One region of the Microbispora bryophytorum genome, then DNA from elsewhere that is predicted to be linked to it. Evidence: predicted binding sites of a transcription regulator. Region 1 holds the regulator's gene; the other holds the start of a gene.
The links. The regulator HrcA, encoded in region 1, represses chaperone genes, less so after heat shock. The targets are predictions, from matches to a motif close to TTGGCACTCTCNNNNNGAGAGTGCCAA.
Positions count from the first base shown of each region.

Region 2: groES (co-chaperone GroES) is a predicted target of HrcA. The motif match lies at 3,512-3,538, and genes of this name have one in related genera.

Region 1 covers NZ_JBICTF010000001.1:776,600-782,537, reverse strand. The annotation lists gene ACGFIB_RS03685 (DUF3097 domain-containing protein) at 1-616, opposite strand, end outside; gene ACGFIB_RS03680 (hypothetical protein) at 635-1,252, opposite strand; gene hrcA (heat-inducible transcriptional repressor HrcA) at 1,408-2,421, shown strand; gene dnaJ (molecular chaperone DnaJ) at 2,422-3,555, shown strand; gene ACGFIB_RS03665 (16S rRNA (uracil(1498)-N(3))-methyltransferase) at 3,565-4,299, shown strand; gene ACGFIB_RS03660 (hypothetical protein) at 4,370-5,038, opposite strand; gene ACGFIB_RS03655 (SigE family RNA polymerase sigma factor) at 5,035-5,514, opposite strand; gene ACGFIB_RS03650 (histidine triad nucleotide-binding protein) at 5,759-5,938, shown strand, end outside.
Region 2 covers NZ_JBICTF010000004.1:287,930-293,867, reverse strand. The annotation lists gene ACGFIB_RS14990 (DUF5319 domain-containing protein) at 1-302, shown strand, start outside; gene ACGFIB_RS14985 (anti-sigma-D factor RsdA) at 263-478, opposite strand; gene ACGFIB_RS14980 (sigma-70 family RNA polymerase sigma factor) at 475-1,101, opposite strand; gene groL (chaperonin GroEL) at 1,416-3,041, opposite strand; gene groES (co-chaperone GroES) at 3,111-3,422, opposite strand; gene ACGFIB_RS14965 (MarR family winged helix-turn-helix transcriptional regulator) at 3,763-4,443, shown strand; gene ACGFIB_RS14960 (class I SAM-dependent methyltransferase) at 4,472-5,710, shown strand; gene ACGFIB_RS14955 (hypothetical protein) at 5,866-5,938, shown strand, end outside.

The DNA of each region.
Region 1 (5,938 bases):
TGCCGAGCGCCCGGGGCTTGACCGCCTGCCAGATGTCCACGAACGGATGACCGACGACGAGCACGTCGTCGCCGGACACCCGGGCGGCGATGCGGCTCTCCTTCGAGCCGGGCACCAGGTGGTCCACGAGCACCCCGAGCCGCCTGCCCGGCTCGGGGCCGAACTCCTCGACGATGGCCGGCAGGTCGTCCACGCCCTCCAGGTATTCGACGACGACCCCCTCCACCCGCAGGTCGTGGCCCCAGATCTTCTCCACCAGCGAGGCGTCGTGGACGCCCTCGACGTAGATGCGGCTCTCCCTGGCGACCTGTGCGCGCAGGCCCTCGACCGCGATCGACCCCGAGGCGCTGCGCAGCGGCCCCTTCGGACCGGCCTGGGGGCGCACCAGCGTCACCGGCTTGCCGTCGAGGAGGAATCCTGCGGGCGTCAGCGGGAACACCCGGCGCCGGCCGAACCGGTCCTCCAGCGTCACGGCCTCCTTGTCGCAGGCCACCACGGCGCCGCAGAAGCGGCCCTCGGCGTCTTCGACCACGAGGTCGAGCTCGGCCGCGATCTCGGGGATCTGCCCCCGCCGTGGCCGCCGCCAGTCTCCGGAAAGCACGTCCCGCCCGTACATGCGGGGAACGCTAGCAAATCACGCCGGGCGGCGGCGGGCCGCGGAGCGGCGCGCGAGCACGACGACGGTCACGATCAGCGCAGCCAGGAAGCCGACGGTGGGCAGCGCCAGCAGCGCGACGGCGCCGCCCGCCAGCAGGCCGGCCACGCCGGTGAGCTGCTTGCCGACGCCGAAGCGCACCTCGTCGCCCTCGCAGGAGAGCTGATAGGTGCCCGCCTCGGGGACGCCTGCCTCGAACAGCAGCTCCCAGGTCGTCCCGTTCAGCGTGAGGGTCTGAGAGACGGCCGGCGGGGTCAGCCGCACCCGCGGGTCGGCGCCGTCGCCGAGCTGACAGCGGACGTCGGTGGGCTGGTCGACGGCCGCGTAGATCGCCGGCTTGTCCGCCGGGTTGAGCGCGACGGTCACCGACTGCCCGCCGGAGAAGATCGTGGCGGGCGCGGCGTCGCCGAGCGTGGAGAACAGGCCGCCGGTGAACCCGCCGGCGCCCGCCACCAGCAGGACGACGAAGAGCACCCAGGAAAGGAGGATCCACAGCAGCCGGGGCCGGATCGGCAGGGAGCCGGCGTACGGCGAGGCGAAGGGGTGCGGCATCCGCAGGGTAACGTCGGCCGGCGAGGAGGTCTGGTTCTCGTGCATGGGTGAAGAGTCGACCATGCGGCTTGTGGTCGATTTGCAGCTCGCTTGTCCTGGTGCCGTCGCGTTATCGCACCACGTGGGGTGGTAGCCGTACACTTGGCACTCGGGAACACAGAGTGCCAGAGTCGGTGTTTCCAGGCACAGGGAGGTGACGATTGCTCGACGACCGCAAACTCGCCGTCCTGCGCGCCATCGTCGAGGACTACGTGTCCACCAACGAGCCCGTGGGATCCAAGGCCCTGGTGGACAGGCACAACCTCGGCGTCTCCCCGGCGACGATCCGCAACGACATGGCGGCGCTGGAGGAGCAGGGATACATCACCCAGCCGCACACCAGTGCGGGCAGGGTGCCGACCGACAAGGGATATCGCCTCTTCGTCGACCGGCTGTCGCAGATCAAGCCGCTGTCGGGCGCGGAACGCAGGGCCATCGAGACCTTTCTCGCCGGGGCGGTGGACCTCGACGAGATCGTCATGCGCACGGTGCGGCTGCTCGCGCAGCTCACCCGGCAGGTCGCGGTGGTCCAGTACCCCTCGCTCACCAGGTCGTCGGTGCGTCACGTGGAGATCGTCCCGCTCGCGGAGCGCCGGGTCATGCTGGTGCTGATCACCAACACCGGGCGGGTCGAGCAGCGTGTGGTCGACCTGCCGGAGGACATCGCCGACGACCGGGTCGCGAACCTGCGCGCCGTGCTCAACGCGTGCCTGGACGGCTGCGGCCTGTCCCGGGTGCCGGAGACCGTGGCCGACGTTCCCGAACGCCTGCCTCCCGAGGACAGGCCCGTGGCGGTCACGATCCTGTCCGTGCTGCTCGAGACGCTCGTCGAGCGGCACGAGGAGAAGATTGCTTTTGGTGGGACGGCCAACCTCGCCGCCGCCGACTTCAGCATCGGCCTGCGGGACGTGCTGGAGGCGCTGGAGGAGCAGGTCGTCCTCATCCGCCTGCTGGGAGAGACCGGCGGGCTGTCCGGACTGACCGTCCGCATCGGATCCGAGAACCCCTACAGCGGGCTACGTGGCACCTCTATCGTGGCCGCGGGATACGGTGCGGGCGACAGAGAACTGGCCCGGCTCGGAGTGCTGGGCCCGACACGAATGGACTATCCGGTGACGATGGGTGCGGTGCGCGCGGTGGCGCGTTACGTCGGCCAGATCCTGGCGGGGTCATAAGTGTCCAACGACTACTATGCGACCCTTGGCGTACGGCGCGACGCCAGCCAGGAAGAGATCAAGAAGGCGTACCGCCGTCTCGCCCGTGAGCTGCACCCGGACGTCAACCCCGATCCGGAGACCCAGGAGCGGTTCAAGGAGATCAACCAGGCGTACGAGGTGCTGTCCGACGCGGGCAAGCGCCGCATGTACGACATGGGCGCCGATCCGTTCGGCGGCGCCGCGGGGGCCGGAGCAGGCGGCTTCGGCGCGGGCTTTCCGTTCAGCGACATCATGGACGCCTTCTTCGGCTCGGCGGGCGGCACGCGGGGGCCCCGGTCCCGTGCCCGCCGCGGCCGCAACGCCACCATCAGGGTCGAACTCGACCTGTCGGAGGCGGCCTTCGGCACGACCCGCGAGATCGTGGTCGACACGGCCGTGGTCTGCGAGGTCTGCCAGGGCTCCGGGGCGGCGGCCGGCACCCACCCCGACACCTGCGACATGTGCCACGGGCGCGGCGAGGTCTCGCAGGTGACCCGTTCGTTCCTCGGCCAGGTCATGACCTCCCGTCCCTGCCCCCAGTGCGGCGGCTTCGGCAGCGTCATCCGGCACCCCTGCATGGAGTGCTCGGGCGAGGGACGGGTCAGGACCCGGCGCACGATCAAGGTCAGGATCCCGGCCGGCGTCGAGGACGGCACGCACATCCAGCTCGCCGGCGAGGGCGAGGTCGGCCCCGGTGGCGGGCCTCCCGGCGACCTGTTCCTGGAGATCGCCGAGCGGCCGCACGAGATCTTCGAGCGACGCGGCGACGATCTGCACTGCACGGTCCACATCCCGATGACCGCCGCCGCGCTCGGCACCCTGATCACGGTCGAGACCCTCGACGGACCCGAGGAGATCGACGTGCGGCCCGGCACCCAGGCCGGTCAGGTCATCCCCCTGTACGGCAAGGGCGTTCAGCGGCTCAACGAGACCGGCAGGGGCGACCTGCTGATCCACGTGAACGTCGAGACGCCGACCAAGCTTGACCCGCCGCAGGAGGAACTGCTGCGCGAGCTGTCGAAACTGCGCGGGGAGGAGCGGCCGGCCGGCAAGTTCTCCCCGGGGCAGCAGGGCTTCTTCTCCCGCCTGCGGGACGCCTTCAACGGCCGCTGAGCTGATCGCATGAGTGTTCCCGTGTTCCTGTCGGACGCGGCCGGCCAGGCGGCGGACACGATCGTCCTCGACGGTCCGGAGGGGCGGCACGCCGCCGCCGTACGCCGCCTGCGCCCGGGGGAGCGGATCGACCTGACCGACGGCGCGGGGCGGGTGGCCGAGTGCACGATCACGGCGGCCGGCCGGGACTCGCTGACCGCGGAGGTGCTGCGCCGGTTCGAGGTCCCGCCGCCCCGGCCCAGGCTGGTCGTCGTCCAGGGCCTGCCCAAGGGCGACCGGGGCGAGCTCGCGGTCGAGATGATGACCGAGGCGGGGGTCGACGTGATCGTCCCCTGGGCCGCCTCCCGTTGTGTGACCCAGTGGAAGGGCGACCGGGCCGCCAAGGCCCTCGCCCGCTGGCGCGGCACGGCCCGCGAGGCGGCCAAGCAGGCCCGGCGCTTCCACCTGCCCGTGGTGACCGAGCAGGCCACGACCGCGGCGGTCGGCTCGCTCGTCTCGGCGGCGGCGCTCGCGGTCGTCCTGCACGAGGAGGCCGCCGAGCCGCTGAGCCGTCTGCCTCTGCCGGAGGAACCGGGCGACATCGTGGTGATCGTCGGCCCGGAGGGCGGCGTCACCGACGAGGAGATCGCCACGTTGCGGGCCGCGGGAGCCACGCCGGCCCTGCTGGGGCCGACGGTGCTGCGCACCTCGACGGCGGGCGTGGCCGCGGCGGCCGTCCTGCTGTCCCGCTGCGGGCGCTGGTGAGAGCCGGTTGAGACGGCACCGGTGATCGGGCGGGGCGCCGGTCGTATCCCCGGATGAGCGGCGGGCCGGGTCAGGGCGAGGGCGACGGGCTCGCCGACTCGGGGGTGGCCGTCACCGTGGGCGCCGTGGTCGTCGGGGTGACCGGGGGCGCGGACCTGGTGGGCGGAGCCGTCGAGGGACGGCGCGAGGCCGAGGGCGTCACCGCGGGCGGCTGCGTCACCGACGTCGGTGAGCACGTCGGCGGGACGACCGCGTCGGGCTCGATCACCCCGGGCTGGGGGGTGGGCGTGACGCAGGGATCGGACGGCGACGGCGACGGCCTGGTGGTCACGCCCACCCTGTGCGTCGGCGACGGAGTGGGCCGTTCGCGGGACGGGCTCGGCGTGACGGGCACGATCACGACCGGACGCGAGGGCGGCAGGTTGGGGGGCCGGGTCACCGACGAGGTGTCCGTCTGGTCCTCGCGCTCGTCGCCGGCGGGGGAGATGCCGGTGGACTGCGCCACCTGGTCGCGCAGGCTGGGGACGATCATCACGACCGTGCCGGCGACGAGCACGGCCCCCGCGGCGGCCGCTCCGATGCGCCACCACAGCATGTTCCGCAGGCCGCGCAGACCGCGCCGGTCGATGCGCCCGCGGATGATTTCGAGTCCTTCGGGAGACGGCACGACCGAGTCCGCCTCCGCGCGCAGGGCACGGCGGAGCAACTCGCCGTACTCGTCGTCGGGCGGGAAGGTCATGAGAACTGCTCCAGTGCCATCCGTAGTGCGGCCATGCCGCGGGCCGTGTGACTCTTCACCGCGCCCTTGCTGATCCCCATCGCGTGTGCGATCTCGGCCTCTGACAGATCGCCGTAGTATCGCAGCACCAGCGCCTCGCGCTGGCGGGTCGGTAAACCTCGGAGTGCCTCGATGACGGCGGAACGCTCCAGCTCACCGATCGCGCCGTTCTCCGCGCTCGGCGCGTCCGGCAGCCCCTTGGGCGCGTACTTCTCGACGACCGCGCGGTGCCGCAGCACGGAACGCGAGCGGTTCACGACCGATTGGCGAAGGTAGGCCAGTGCCTTGTCGGTGTCTCTCAGCCTGCGCCAGGCGCCGTGAAGGGCGACGAACGCATCCTGAACGACCTCTTCCGCGCTGGCGACATCACGCACCAGCAGCACGGCGAGACGCACCAGTGACCGATAGTGGGCGCTGTAAAGCGCCGTCACGGCCATGTCGGCATCCCATCCGACGGGCACCGTTCCCAACGACCTGTCGGCCACGAGGGTCTCGGTGGTCACATCAATAGGACGCTCGTCATCCCCGGGGGGTTTACGTTCTTCCGAATCATTAGGGGGCATGGCCCAGCGGTGTCCTCGCCCGACACTAGGGGGGTTTTCTGGTGCAGTCTCGCACACTCACACTAGCCGGGGGGATCATCGCAGTCATCAATTACCGTCAACGGCTAGGCTTTCGCGCGTGAGCGACTGCCTCTTCTGCAAGATCGTGGCCAAGGAGGTTCCGGCGGACATCGTCCTGGAGGCCGGACGGGCGCTGGCCTTCCGCGACATCAACCCGCAGGCCCCCACCCATGTCCTCGTCGTGCCCAAGGCTCACCACGAGAACGCCGCCGTGCTGGCGGCGGCCGACGACGGCCTG
Region 2 (5,938 bases), on a different contig from region 1:
ACGTGGAGCCGCTGACGCTCGCGGAACGCGACGAGGCGCTGACCGATCTCGCCGACGTGGAGGTCTTCCGTTCCCTGCTCGAACCCCAGGGTGTGCTCGGCCTGGTCCTCGACTGCCCGGAGTGCGGCGAACAGCACTACTTCGACTGGGACCTGCTGCGCGGCAACCTGCGCCAGATGATCGACAACGGCCGGCCTCAGGTCCATGAGCCGGCCTACCAGCCCGATCCGGCCGACTACGTCAGCTGGGAGTACGCCCGGGGCTACGTGGACGGCGTGATCGACACGGAGGAGAGCCACTGACCGTCCACGTCGACGACGAGCGCGCCGAGCAGCCGGATGGCGGCGTCCGTGCCGCCGACCGGCTCGCGGCGGGCGAGCGCGTCAAGGACGGCGTCCGTCCGCATTACTTCGCCCTCCACGTCGGCATCGCCGTACGACCCGAGGTGGCGAGCCGTACGACGACGTTTCGTGGTCACGCAATCGACTCCAGCTCGGCCAGTTGCCGGAGCCTGGCGAGCGCACGATGCTGCGCGACCCGGACGGCACCTGGTGACATGCCGAGTACATTACCCGTCTCCTCGGCGGACAGGCCCGAGACCACCCGCAGGATGAGGAGCTCGCGCTGGGTGTCCGGAAGCCGGGCGAGCAGGTCGCGGGCGTGCTGGGCCTCGATGTAGCGCACCACCGTCTCCTCCGGCCCGGGACCCTCGTCGGGCCCGTCCGGCAGGTCCTGCGTGGGCACGGCCGAGCGAACCGAACTGCGGAGGGCGTCGGCCACCTTGTGGGAGGCGATTCCGAAGACGAACGAGGCGAACGGGCGGCCCATGTCGCGGTAGCGCGGCAGCGCCGACAGCACCGCGATGCACACCTCCTGGGCCACGTCGTCGGCGATGTGATACTGACCGGACACCCTGCCCAGTCGAGCTCTGCAGTAGCGGACCACCATCGGGCGCAGGTGTCTCAGCAGTGATTCGATCGCGGTGCGATCTCCCTGTACGGCAAGGCTGGTCAGTTCCCTGAGGTCGGGCTCATCCGATCTCGTCGCAAGCCTTACCCCAGTTACGGCGTCGGCGACGCATCCCTCGGTCACGTTAGGCATGATGCCCGTCACGATCGTTCATGTCGTCATGGTTAACGGCTACGGATTGGTCACATTGGCGCGTCGATAACACTCCGTAATCGACTGATCACTCTGCCGTTGGAACATTCCAACCGTAATGTCGAAAATGACGAATATACGGCTGACGACTTGACAGGGAAAAAGAAACATGCGGGTCGTTCGCATTGCCCGCGAGCCCGCTTCGCCTCCCGACGGCCCGTCTCACCGGCGGAGCGGACAAGGGGCGGAAAGCAGTGCGCCCCGCGGTCCGCCCTTACGGGCGGCGCGGGGCGCGGGGCGCGGAAGGCGCGGGATCAGTGGCCGTGACCGTGGCCGTGACCGTGACCGCCGTTGGCGGCCGGAGCCTCCTCCTCGGGCTTGTCCACGACGAGGGCCTCGGTGGTGAGCAGCATGCCGGCGATGGACGCGGCGTTCTGCACGGCCGAGCGGGTCACCTTGACGGGGTCGATGACGCCCTGGGCCACCAGGTCGCCGTACTCGCCGGTGGCGGCGTTGAGGCCCTCACCGGCCTTCATCTCGGCGATCTTGGCGGTGACGACGTAGCCCTCCATGCCCGCGTTCTCGGCGATCCAGCGGGCGGGCTCGACCAGCGCCTTGCGGACGATCGAGACACCGGTGGCCTCGTCGCCGGTCAGGCCCAGGTCGTCGAGCTCCTTGGACACGTGCACGAGCGCGGAGCCACCGCCGGAGACGATGCCCTCCTCGATCGCGGCGCGGGTCGCGGAGATCGCGTCCTCGAGGCGGTGCTTCTTCTCCTTCAGCTCCACCTCGGTGGCGGCGCCGACGCGCAGCACGCACACGCCGCCGGCCAGCTTCGCGAGACGCTCCTGGAGCTTCTCGCGGTCCCAGTCGGAGTCGGACTGCTCGATCGCGACCTTGATCTCGCGGACGCGGTCCTCGATCGCCTGGGCGTCGCCGGCGCCGTCCACGACCGTGGTGGTGTCCTTGTTGACCACGACGCGGCGGGCCGTGCCGAGCACATCGAGGCCGACGTGCTCCAGCTTGAGGCCGATCTCCTCGCTGACGACCTGGCCGCCGGTGAGGATGGCGATGTCCTGCAGCATGGCCTTGCGGCGGTCGCCGAAGCCGGGGGCCTTGACGGCGACGGAGGTGAAGGTGCCGCGGATCTTGTTGGTCACCAGGACGGCCAGGGCCTCACCCTCGACGTCCTCGGCGATGACCAGCAGCTGGCGCTTGGTCTGCGCGATCTTCTCCAGCAGCGGCAGGAAGTCCGCGATGGAGGAGATCTTGCCCTGGGTGATGAGGATGTAGGGGTCCTCCAGGACCGCCTCCATGCGCTCGGAGTCGGTCACCATGTAGTGCGACAGGTAGCCCTTGTCGAACTGGAGGCCCTCCGTGAACTCCAGCTCCAGGCCCATCGCGTTGGACTCCTCGACGGTGATGACACCGTCCTTGCCCACCCTGTCGAACGCCTCGGCGATCAGCCCGCCGATCTTCGCGTCCTGGGCGGAGATCGTCGCGACGTTGGCGATCTCCTTCTTGTCCTCGACGTGGCGGGCGCTGCCGAGCAGCCGCTCGCTGACGGCCTGCGCGGCCTTGTCGATGCCGCGCTTGAGCCCGAGCGGCTGCGCGCCGGCGGCCACGTTGCGCAGGCCCTCGCGGACCATGGCCTGGGCCAGGACGGTCGCAGTGGTGGTGCCGTCACCCGCGACGTCGTTGGTCTTGGTCGCCACTTCCTTGGCGAGCTGGGCGCCAAGGTTCTCGTACGGCTTGTCCAGCTCGACCTCACGAGCGATGGTCACACCGTCGTTCGTGATCGTCGGGGCACCGAACTTCTTGTCGATGACGACGTTGCGGCCACGGGGGCCGAGCGTCACCTTGACGGCGTCGGCGAGAGCGTTGACACCACGCTCGAGAGCGCGCCGCGCGTCCTCTTCGAACTCCAGGATCTTCGGCATTCAGGTCTCCTTAAGAGCGCGCGGAGCCCCGGGCGCATGGCCCGGGGCTCCACAGGCCGGCGCGGCCTACTACTTCTCGATGATGGCGAGCACGTCGCGGGCCGAGAGCACCAGGTACTCCTCGCCGCCGTACTTGACCTCGGTGCCGCCGTACTTGCTGTAGAGGACGACGTCGCCCTCCTTGACGTCCAGCGGGATGCGCTTCTCGCCGTCCTCGTCCCAGTTGCCCGGGCCCACAGCGAGGACACGGCCCTCCTGCGGCTTCTCCTTGGCGGTGTCCGGGATAACCAGGCCGGAGGCGGTGGTCTGCTCAGCCTCAAGCGGCTGGACCACGATGCGGTCGCCAAGCGGCTTAACGGGAACCTTGGTGGCGGTCGTCACGATCGGACCTCCCCTTCAGATTGCGATGAATGAGCTGAAGAGGCGACCAGCGGCCTGCCGTCGCGGGTGTCAGACCTGTCTCGTCGCTATTGGCACTCTCACTGGGAGAGTGCCAACACGAAACAGTATGCAAGTGGCGCGTGACAGTCAACACGAACCGGCATCGCAGGTCAGACGCACCTGGCGGCAACACGCCAGAGCCCGCCCGTTCAGCCGTCCGCCGCGCCCGCGTCACCGTCCGGCCGGAACATCGCATCCACGGCTCACATTTCAATGTCGAAGTGTTGGATACGATGGCCGCGGAGGAGGAGCGGCGAGGAGGACCCAGACCGCGCGCGCCATGAACGACACCCTCACGGACACCACCCTCACGGACACCACTCTCACGAACACCACCCTCGCGAACACCACCCTCGCGACGCACACCGCCGCGGACGACACCCTCACCGACCACACCGTCACCGAAGACACCGTCACCGAAGACACCGCCGACGACCACACCGCCGCCGACCGCGCTCCCGGCGAGGACGCCGTCGACCGGATCCTCGGCCAGTGGGCCCGGGTGCGCCCGGATGTGGACTGCTCGGCGATGGGAGTCGCCGGGCGGATCTCCCGCGCCTCCCGCCTGCTCGAAAAGGGCATCAAGGAGTACTTCACCGGGCACGACCTCGAACCGTGGGAGTTCGACGTGCTCGCGACTCTCCTCCGGTCCACCCCCGATCACCGGCTCTGCATGAGCGATCTCGCCACGGCCGCGATGGTCAGCTCCGCGGCGCTCACCAACCGGGTGGACCGCCTCGTCGTCAAGGGCCTGGTGCACCGGGAGGTCTCGCCGTCCAACCGCCGCATGGTCCTGATCACCCTCACCGGCGAGGGCCGGGCGGTGGCCGACGCCCTGCTCGCGGGTCACGTGGCCAACGAGGAGCGACTGCTGGCCGGCCTCACCGGCGAGGACCGGGAGCAACTGTCCGGCCTGCTGCGCAAGCTGCTCACCTCGCTCGGCGACGTCGGCTCCTGCTGACCGCCGGGCAGGCGGTAGCGTCGCGGGCGTGGACCTGGACGCCTTCCGCACGCTGCTCACGCCCGCCGGGCTCGGGGCCCTGGACGAGGCCGTGAAGATACTCGCCGACGGCGCCGACCCGGTGGCCGCCGCGAGCGCGATGCGCCGCAGCCACCCGGCGGACCTGACGGCGGCGGCGCTCACGCAGGCGTCGCTGCGACGGCGGGCCGAGGCCAAGTTCGGCCCCGACGCCGCCGTCATGTACTTCACCCCCCACGGGCTGGAGCAGGCCACGCGCCCCGAGGTCGCCGCACACCGCGCGGCCAGAATCCGCGCCGCAGGACTCCCAGCCGACGGAATCCGGGCCGACGGAACCCCGGCTCACGGGGGGCCGGAGGGCGGTCCTGCCGTGCTGGACGTCTGCTGCGGGATCGGCGGGGACCTGCTCGCGCTGACGAGGGCGGGCTGCCCGGTCGACGCCGTGGACCTCGACCCGCTGACCGTGGAGATCGCCCGCGCCAACGCGGCCGCGCTCGGACTGTCCGGTCTGGCCCACGTCCGCACGGGCGACGCCGCGCTGACCGACCCCGGCGGATACGGCCTGCTGTTCGCCGACCCCGCCAGAAGGGGGGCGAGGGGACGGACCTTCGACCCGATGGCCTACTCCCCCACCTGGCCGGTCGTGCTCGACCTGGTGGCCCGCGCCCCGGCGGCCTGCCTGAAGGTGGCCCCCGGCATCCCGTACGAGTTCATCCCGGAGGGCGCCGAGGCCGAGTGGGTGTCGTACCGCGGCGAGGTGAAGGAGGCGGCCATCTGGACCGGGATGGGGCCGGGCGGACGGCGTGCCACCCTGCTGCCGTCCGGGGCCACGCTCACGGCGTCCGGCGCGGAGGCGGAGACCGGGCCGGTGAGCCGCTACCTCTATGAGCCCGACGGCGCCGCGGTGCGGGCCCACCTGGTCGCCGAGGTCGCCGCCCTCGTGTCGGGCCGCCTCGTCGATCCGCGGATCGCCTACATCACAAGCGACCGTCTCGTACGCACGGAGTGGGCCTCCTGCTACGAGGTGACCGACGTCATGCCGTTCTCGCTGAAACGGCTGAGAGCGGTGCTGCGCGAACGGCGCGTCGGCGTGGTCACCATCAAGAAACGCGGGTCCGCCGTCGACGTCGAGCGGCTGCGCAAGGACCTGCGGCTTTCCGGCGGCAATTCCGCCGTGATCGTGCTCACCCGCATCGAGGAGCGTCCGTTCGCCCTGCTCTGCCAGCCCGTGACCAGCGCAAACGGATGAAATCGGAATAATTCACCGGCAATTACCGCCTTTCTCATTCCCCGCCTGATGGCCGCGGGTCAGGGCCTAAAGTTGGCCGTCGGGCGTCCGCCTGTTCGTTCATCTGCGCGAGACCGGGCCGAACCGATGTTTCGGCGAGTGAAGGAGCATTCTCGGTGGAGCATTCCAGCCACAACCTCCTCCAGGCGGGCAGCCAGACCGCCATCTCCGATCGGATGCGCGAACTGC